3 regions of the Shinella sp. HY16 genome follow, and region 2 is predicted to be linked to each of the others. Evidence: riboswitches for the same ligand, from Rfam matches in the RefSeq annotation. Region 2 holds a riboswitch; each other region holds the start of a gene.
The links. Region 2 has a riboswitch for cobalamin ahead of bluB (5,6-dimethylbenzimidazole synthase). Riboswitches for the same ligand answer to the same signal wherever they lie in the genome.

Region 1 (2,911 bases), 140 kb from region 2:
GCGGAAGCCGCGCGCCTGAAGGCGGAAGCGGACGTGAAGAAGGCCGAAGAGGCTGCGGCGGCGCGCAAGCTTGCCGAAGAGAAGGCTGCGGCCGACGAGAAGGCGCGCGTGGAAGCCGCAGCGGCGGAGAAGGCCCAGGCCGAAGAGGCTGCGCGCCTGAAGGCGGCGGCGGATGCGAAGAAGGCCGAAGAGGCCGCAGCAGTGCGCAAGCTTGCCGAGGAAAAGGCTGCGGCCGACGAGAAGGCGCGCGCGGAAGCCGCAGCGGCGGAGAAGGCCCGGGCCGAAGAGGCCGCACGCCTGAAGGCGGAGACGGAAGAGAAGGAAGCGGCTGCCCGCAAACGCGCCGAAGAGCAGGCTGCCGAGGCCAACCGGCTGAAAGCGGAGGCCGCGGCTGCCGCCGACAAGGCCAAGGCGGAGGAAGCGGCCCGGCTGAAGGCGGAAGCCGAACGACGAAAGGCCGAAGAGACGGCCGCTGCGGAAAAGGCGCGTGCGGAAGAGGAAGCCGCGGCCCGGCGCGAAGCCGAAGCCAAGCGCGTCGAAGCGGAGAAGGCGGCTGCGGCCGAGAAGGCGCGGATCGAGGAAGAGGCCGCCGCTGCACGCAAGCTTGCCGAAGAAAAGGCGGCCGAGGTGGAGCGGCTGAAGGCGGAAGCCGCGAAGGCGGCTGCCGATGCCGAGGCGAAGGCTGCCGAGGCGGCCCGCCTTGCAGAAGAGGCTGAAAAGCGCGCCGAGGAGGCGGCCGCCGCCGAGCGTGCCGCGCAGGAGAACGACACGGCGACTGCCGCCCGTGAAAACGAAGCGCAGGGCGCCGACAGGAAGGACCGCGGCCTTGCCGTCGAGCAGGCCGACGATGCGGCCAAGCGCGAGGAAGAGACTTTCCAGAAGGCCGTGCTCGACGGCTCGGAAAAGGCTTTCCGCGCCTATCTCGACGAATATCCGGACGGCCGCTTCGTCGCCGATGCGCGCGAGCGCCTGTCGGCGCTGTCAAACACCGCCCGGCAGGAAGCAAAGCCCAGGACGGACAGTGAAACGGCGATTGTCGAGACTGAGCGCAAGGCCGAGCAGCCGATCGTCGACCGGCGCGAGGCCTATATGGAGCGCTCGACCCGCGCCCAGGCGCAGCGCTGGCTCAGCATGCTCGGCTTCAACACCTACGGCGTCGATGGCGTCTTCGGTTCGCGCACCCGTTCGGCGATCGCCGCCTGGCAGGGCTCGTCGGGCTACCGCGCCGATGGTTATCTTTCCCGCCAGCAGTACCGTGCCCTTCGGCAGGCTGCGCAATATGCCGAGGCCCGGCAGAATCGCCAGCGCCGCTACCAGCAGGACTATGACGTGCTGGAAGGCCCGGTCGATGGCTACTACGAGCGCTACTACCGCGACGACGGCTACTACAACGATGGCGGCGGTCTGGTGATCATCCCCGGCTATTGAGAATACGACGGCCGGGCGGCGGTTTCAGCACAGGTGATGACGCTGCCGGTCGATTGACTTCCCGGGGGTGGAAGCATAATCATCCAGACTATTGGATGGTTCCCGGATCCGGAAACGGATCGGGGAGTAAATGGGAATGTGACGCGGCGGACCCAATCAGGGCGCTGCAATCACGGCCGACCCCGCGACTGTAGAGTGGCGAGGGACGCCCATCCGGATGGGAGGATCTGCGGGGAGCGGGGCGATGGTGCCTTGGTTTCGCGCTGTGAGAACCAGACGGAAAAGCCACTGGGTGGCATCGCGATCAGCAGGGGTTGGACGCCTCTTCTTCTACGAATCGTCCGCCTTTTCGCGATGCCTTAGCCTGGGAAGGCGAGGGGGCCCCGCAGGCGTTTTCAACGCCCGACGCTGCGAGCCAGGAGACCTGCCAGCCAATGTGAAGGACATTTCGTCCGACCTGGGGAGGTTTCCCCGCTGCCTGCACGGAGGTTGTCATGGCTGTTTCGACTACGTCTTCTGTTACCCTTTCCGCAAACGACCGTCTCGTCGCCGGTGTTTTCGCTCTTCTGCTCGGCGCCTTCCTGGTGTTCGGTGCGGGCCTTGCGAATTCCGCCGTGCTGCACGACACGGCACACGATACGCGTCACTCCTACGGCTTTCCCTGCCACTAAGGAGTTTTCGACATGATCGTTCGTTATCTCCTGGCCGCCCTGGTGGCCGGGCTGTTCTCCGGCGTGCTGATGACAGCCGCCCAGGAGGCTCGAGTCGTGCCGCTCATCCTGCATGCCGAGGAGTTCGAAGGCGGCGATGGAGCCGCACCCGCAACCGAAGGCACGACGCCGGCCACGGGCACGGAAGGCGCTGCACAGACGCAGGAGCATTCCTCGCTCGGCGCGGTCATCCTCGACATGGCCTCTGCGCTCTCGCCGGTCTCCGTCGCCTATGCCCATGAGGGCGAGGATCACGAGGAAGGCGGCATCATGTTCGGCATGAGCCGGTTCTCCGGCACGCTTTTGGCAAACCTCGTCACGGGCGCCGGTTTCGGCCTGTTGCTTGCCGGTTTCAGCCTCGTGTCCGGCCATCCGATCACGGTGGCGAACGGCGCGCTCTGGGGCGCGGCCGGCTGGCTTGCCGTGCACATGCTGCCGGCCATCGGCCTGCCGCCGGAGCTTCCGGGCTTCCCTGCCGCCGATCTCGGCGACCGCCAGGTGTGGTGGATCGCAACCGTCATCCTGTCGGCGGCCGGCCTCTACCTGCTGTTCCTCAAGCCGAACATCGTCGCCAAGGTCATCGGCATTGCGCTGATCGCGGCGCCACAGGTCTATGGCGCCCCGCAGCCCAGCGACATTTCCAGCAACGTTCCGGCCGTGCTCGGTGCGGAGTTCGCCGTCGCTGCCCTTGCCACGACCCTGTTCTTCTGGATCGTGCTCGGCCTCTCGCTCGGCTTTGCCAACGAGAAGATCGCCAAGGCAGCCTGATATGA
Region 2 (2,911 bases):
CGGCACGGCGGCGGCGAACGTGTGCGAGCGCCTCCAGGCGGAGCTGGCCAACCTGCCCAAGGTGGTGGTCGATACGACGAGCGCACGCAAATATGCCGGCGCGATCGCCCGCCAGAACATTCAGCTGCGCAAGGCCAGGAGCGACCAGCGCCGCCTTGGCTGCTCGGGCGGCAGCATCATCGTGGTCGGCGGGGCGAATGCCGGAGCTTGCGACACGCTCTCAAGCGTCATCGGCAAGATGGAGCGCAACCTTGAAATCCTCGACAAGAAGCGCCGCGAATTTGCCGGCGGCACCTCGTCGCAGGGCAAGCGCAGCCGTCTCACCGCCCTCCTGGCGAGCAACGGATGCGGCGACGAGGCGAAGGTCATGCCGATCGCGGCGACCGAGACGCTGCGCACGCTCGATGAAAGGCGCACCCTGCCCCTCGGCACCGCGCCCGACGGCAGCGAGCGCCTGCAACTGCGCTCGCTCGGCGGCAGCAACGGCCATGGCAACCTGCGCACCGTCTGCGTGCGCACCTGCGACGGCGGCTTCTTCCCGATCTCGTCGGGCGCGACACCGCTCGACTTCCGGCGCGACCAGAAGGTCTGCGCCATGATGTGCCCGGAAACCGAGACCGAACTGTTCTACCAGTCGATGACCAGCGGCCAGGAAACCGAGCAGATGACCTCCACGGTCACGGGACGCCCCTATTACGAAATGCCGAACGCCTTCTCCTACCGCACGCGCGACCTTTCCAAGCCCGGCGCCTGCGGCTGCAACCTCTCGGCCTACTATCAGGAGATGATCAAGCGCGAGAAGGCGCTGAAGGGCGACGACGCCGAGACCGCGCGCGCCGGCACCGCCGACGATTCCGACAGCGGCTCGATCACCACCATTCGCACCCTGCCGAAGAAGGAAGAGACCCCGGTCAAGGTGCCGGCGAAGGTCGAGGAGCGCGACTACGACCCGGCCAGCAGCAAGGTGCGCACGGTCGGCCCGGTCTTCCTGCCGGCCAACGAATCCGCCATCGACCTTGGCCGCCCGGTGGATGCCGGCGTCAACTGACACCTTCCTCCGGCCAGCGTTCCTCGAACACCAGGTCTTCCAGCGGCAGGCGTTGCCGCCAGCCCTTCACCGCCAGCTCCGGCTCGCCGTAGAGCCGGTCGACGAAGCCGACGCACAGCCAGGCGACGATCTCGACATGACCGGGTATACCGAGGATCGAACGGATATCGCTGTCGTGGAAGATGCTGACCCAGCCGACGCCGACGCCTTCCGCCCGCGCCGCGAGCCACAGATTCTGCACGGCGCAGACCGTGGAATAGACGTCCATTCGCGGGTTGTGCGTGCGACCGAGAACCACGCTGCCGCCGCGGGTCGGATCGCAGGTCACGCAGATCGACAGCGGCGCCTTCAGGATACCCTCCAGCTTCAGCGCACGATACTGCGCCTGACGCTCTCCTTCGAACATCGCCGCCGCCTCGGCATTGGCTTTCAGGAAGGCCGCATGCACCGCCTGACGGGTCGCCGCGCTGCGCACCAACAGGAAGTTCCATGGCTGCATGAAACCGACGGACGGGGCATTGTGGGCGGCCTGCAGCAGGCGGCCGACGAGGTCGTCCGGCAAGGGATCGGTCAGGAACTGGTCGCGCACGTCGCGGCGCGTTTCGATGGCACGGTAGACGGCTTGCTTTTCCTCACGGGAAAAGGCGCCCGCCCGGACCAGAGGGTCCAAGGGTTCGCTTCGCATCGTCATCTCCCCAACAATGCGTCACAACCTGCCGCCGTCCGCGCGGTTCGGTCTATCGTGCCAGGCCGGTCTTCTGACTTCGGGTCGCGCGGCAGGCACCTGCCTTCCCGGTTGAACAACCAGTGGCAAAAGCCTGAATCGATTCAAGCTTTTACGGTGCAAACCATCCCCGTCACAGCGTTGGGCACGTTCCGGACCTGAGCGTTTCGCCCGCCCCGGATTCCCGATTCTCCCGCCGGAGCGGGCACCTGACGCGAAGGATATGCGCATGGCTTGCGGGCGCGATCAAGCCCGCCTGCGCCATGCACCGCCGTGCCTGCGCCTCAGAGCGGCGCATCCGGATGGGGCGAGCCGTCATAGGCACCCCAGATAGACTGGTCGAAGCAGATCACCGAGCCCGTCATCAGGCCGGATTCCGGCGAGGAGAGATAGGCGCAGGCCCGCGCCACCTCGGCCGGATCGACGAGCCGCCCGAAGGGCTGGCTTGCCGCCGCTTTCGCCAGCCAGTCGTCGGCCGCGCCATGGAATTCGCGCTGGATGCGATCCTCTCCCTCCGAGGCCATCCAGCCGATGTTGAGGCCGTTGACACGGATGCGGTTGCGCAGAACGGCATAGGCCGTGTTCTTGGTCAGCGTCTCGAGCGCGCCCTTGGAGGCACAATAGGCGGCGATGAAGGGCTGGCCGGCCTTGGCCGACATCGAACCGATATTGACGATGGTGCCCTCGGTCTTCTCGCGCCGCATCACCGTGATCGCCTCCTGCATGAGGAAGAACGGCGCGCGTACGTTGACCGCGAACATGCGGTCGAACAGCTCCGGGCTCGTATCGAGGATCGTGCCGCGGTCGGTGATGGCGGCGGCGTTGACCAGCGCGTCCACACGGCCGAAGGCCGCGTCGCAGGCGGCAATGACCGCGCGCGCATCCTCGACCACAGCGAGATCGGCCTTCACATAGAGTGTCGCAACACCCGTCGCGCCGGAAATCTCCTTGGCCTTCGCCTCGCCCTTGGCGGCATTGCGACCGCAGATGACGAGGCCCGCCGCACCCCGCTCGGCAAAGAGCCGGGCGATCGTCGCCCCCAGTCCCTGCGTTCCTCCCGTGACGACGGCGATCTTGCCGTCGAGCCGCGCACCTTCACTCATGCCATGCCTCCCTTGCAGACCGGCCGACACTGGCTC
Region 3 (2,911 bases), 1.2 Mb from region 2:
TTGTCTGCCGGCGTGTGCATGACGGACCGCGCCGACAGCGCGCTCGACCTTTCGGCGGCCTGCGAGCGGGCATTGGCGGAGGCGCGGGGCGCGGGCGGCGACCAGATCGTCGTCTATGGCCGCGGCGACGAGGTGCCGGCCGGCAAGGAGTGGCTGATCTACCGGCCGTCCGGGGTGGCCTGACGCAGCAGGGTAGGGGTTAGAGCGCCCGGATGATCTTGCGCAGCGCCTCGTTGTGCGCGCCGAGCATCAGCACGTTCTTCATGGCAAGCTTCGGATCGTCGGTGCGGAAGAGCACGCCGTTGCCGCGCACCTTGCGGTCGATCTGCAGGCGGCCTTCCTCTTCTGCCGGCGTGATGGCGACGGCGAAATACATCCGCCCGGCCTTCTTCGAGATGTCGGCGAAGAACTGCTCCTCCTCACCGATCTCGGCGAAGAAATTGGCCATGTAGAAGGCCCATTGCACATTCTCGAATTCCGCGAAGCGGGAATTGGCGACGGTGATGTGGCAATAGCCGAGATGCGGTGTCTGGGCGAGCGTGCGGTGGAAGATCAGCTTGGGAAAGCGGATCGACTGGTGGAAGCCGTTGATGCGGTCATGCGTGACGCTGCCGGCATTCTCCAGCTTGCGGCCGGTACGCTCGGCCACTTCCTGGTAGCTGAGGTAGCGCTTCTCGTTCGGGCTCCAGCTGACATTCCGGTCGATGCGGCCGGTGCGCAGGAACTCGGTATGGGCGGCCGATTTCGGCTGGTTCGCGCGCTTGTAGGCGACTGCGTCGTAGTAACGGAACTTGGTTTGCTGCACGCGTCGGCACTCCATCCTCGCGCCCCGATGCGATGAAGTTTATGGAAACGGCGTTAAGCATTCCTTGCCAATCCGCCCCCGCTTTTTCCAAAGGTTCCGGAGGGGTCGCAATATGACAATTGTGTCACCGGGCAGGCCAGGTGGCCCAAAGGGTATTCATGTTGCTCGTTTCCTTTGCATAATTGATTGAAATATATGCAATTAGGCCTGAGGTTGGCTTGCCTCTGCCCATTTTATCTCTGTCGCCAAATCGGAATGGCATGTCGCTAACTGACATGTCGTTTGCCCGGTCTTGCGTTTAGATAAGGACACTCGAGGTGCCGTTCTGACGAAGAGCGGAGAATTGGGAAGCCGGTTGAAATCCGGCGCTGCCCCCGCAACGGTGTAGGAGAAACGCGCGGCGAGACGCCACTGGACAGAAAGTCCGGGAAGGCGCCGCGACGGTCCTGACGGACGCTCCTGAGCCCGGAAACCAGCCTTGGGAATGATCGTGACTGGCTGCGGCGGGCGGCCGGGAAGCGTGCAGTCCGGCGCCCCCGCGCCCGGATGCCGTCTCCTTCCGTGCGCCTCATCCCCAACAGGATATCGAGGATCCGGCATGGACATCAGCAGCGACGTGCTCCGCAAGCTCAAGAACCGGCGCGAGGGCCACAGCCTCGAGCAGGCCTTCTACATCGACCCCGATCACTACAGGCTCGATCTCGAGACGATCTGGTATCGCGACTGGCTGTTCATCGGCCATGACTGCGAGATCCCGAAGGCCGGCAACTATTTTACCGTGCAGGTCGGCGACTATCCCGTGGTCATCACCCGCGACCGCACGGGGACCGTGCGCGCCCTGCACAATTCCTGCCGCCACCGCGGCTCGCGCGTCTGCACCCAGCACAAGGGGGCCTCGGCCAAGCTCGTCTGTCCCTACCACCAGTGGACCTACGAACTGGATGGCTCGCTGCTCTTCGCCCGCCACATGGCCGAGGATTTCGACAAGAGCCAGCACGGTTTGAAGCGCGTGCACTGCGAGACCGTCGGCGGATACATCTTCATCTGCCTTGCAAACGAGGCGCCGGACTTTTCCGCCTTCCGCAGCCTGGTCGAGCCCTATCTTGCCCGTCACCGCCTCGGCGAGACCAAGGTCGCCTTCGAAAGCACGATCGTCGAGAAGGGCAACTGGAAGCTCGTCTGGGAAAACAACCGCGAGTGCTATCACTGCGCCGCCAACCATCCCGAGCTTTGCCGCACCTATCCCGAGGCGCCGAGCGCCACCGGCGTGCAGGGCGCCAAGGACGATCCCGTCATCGCCGCGCACTGGGAAAAATGCGAGGCGGCGGGCCTGCCGAGCGAATTCCGCATGTCGCCGACCGGCCAGTTCCGCGCGGCCCGCATGCCGCTCATCCAGGATGCCGAGAGCTACACGATGTCCGGCGCCCGCGCCGTCAACCGCCCGCTGTCGAACGACGTGCTGGAAAACCACATCGGCACGCTGCTGCTCTTCCACTATCCGACGACCTGGAACCATGTGCTCGCCGACCATGCCATCACCTTCCGCGTTCTGCCGCTTGGGCCGGAGCTGACGCAGGTCACGACGAAATGGCTGGTCAGCAAGGACGCGGTCGAGGGCGTCGACTACCGCCTTGACGAGCTCACCCATGTCTGGACTGAGACCAACGACCAGGACCGCCGCATCGTCGAGGAAAACGCCTTCGGCATCCGCTCGCCGGCCTACCAGCCCGGCCCCTATTCGCCGGAAGACGAGGGGGGCGTCATGCAGTTCGTCGAATGGTACGTGAACTTCATGGTCGACCGGCTCGACGGCGCCAAGAAGCCGCTCTCGCGGGTGGCATGACATGACGATCGCAAGCCATTTCCGTCATTTCGACGAGCTTCATCCGTGGAACGATCGCCAGCACATGCTGGAATGCATTGCCGCAACGGTGGAGACATCAGACGTGATGACCTTCACCTTCCGGTCCGACCGCGACAACTGGTTCCGATACCTGCCCGGCCAGTTCGTCACGCTGGAAATTCCGGTTGCGCAGGACGATCCCGTCCTGCGCACCTATACGCTCTCCTCGACGCCCTCGCGGCCCTTCTCCGTTTCCGTGACGG

Region 1: another riboswitch for cobalamin. It lies ahead of K0P03_RS10395 (CbtB domain-containing protein); the one in region 2 lies ahead of bluB (5,6-dimethylbenzimidazole synthase).
Region 3: another riboswitch for cobalamin. It lies ahead of K0P03_RS03745 (aromatic ring-hydroxylating oxygenase subunit alpha); the one in region 2 lies ahead of bluB (5,6-dimethylbenzimidazole synthase).

The regions. Positions count from the first base shown of each region.
Region 1 is NZ_JAHYXL010000001.1:2,058,159-2,061,069, reverse strand. It holds gene K0P03_RS10400 (peptidoglycan-binding domain-containing protein) at 1-1,428, shown strand, start outside; cobalamin riboswitch at 1,508-1,874, shown strand; gene K0P03_RS10395 (CbtB domain-containing protein) at 1,923-2,099, shown strand; gene K0P03_RS10390 (CbtA family protein) at 2,112-2,906, shown strand; gene cobU (bifunctional adenosylcobinamide kinase/adenosylcobinamide-phosphate guanylyltransferase) at 2,908-2,911, shown strand, end outside.
Region 2 is NZ_JAHYXL010000001.1:1,916,074-1,918,984, forward strand. It holds gene K0P03_RS09700 (DUF2865 domain-containing protein) at 1-1,048, shown strand, start outside; gene bluB (5,6-dimethylbenzimidazole synthase) at 1,041-1,733, opposite strand; cobalamin riboswitch at 1,780-2,000, opposite strand; gene K0P03_RS09710 (SDR family oxidoreductase) at 2,057-2,875, opposite strand.
Region 3 is NZ_JAHYXL010000001.1:762,927-765,837, forward strand. It holds gene K0P03_RS03735 (GGDEF domain-containing protein) at 1-183, shown strand, start outside; gene K0P03_RS03740 (DUF6656 family protein) at 200-805, opposite strand; cobalamin riboswitch at 1,104-1,300, shown strand; gene K0P03_RS03745 (aromatic ring-hydroxylating oxygenase subunit alpha) at 1,404-2,648, shown strand; gene K0P03_RS03750 (hybrid-cluster NAD(P)-dependent oxidoreductase) at 2,650-2,911, shown strand, end outside.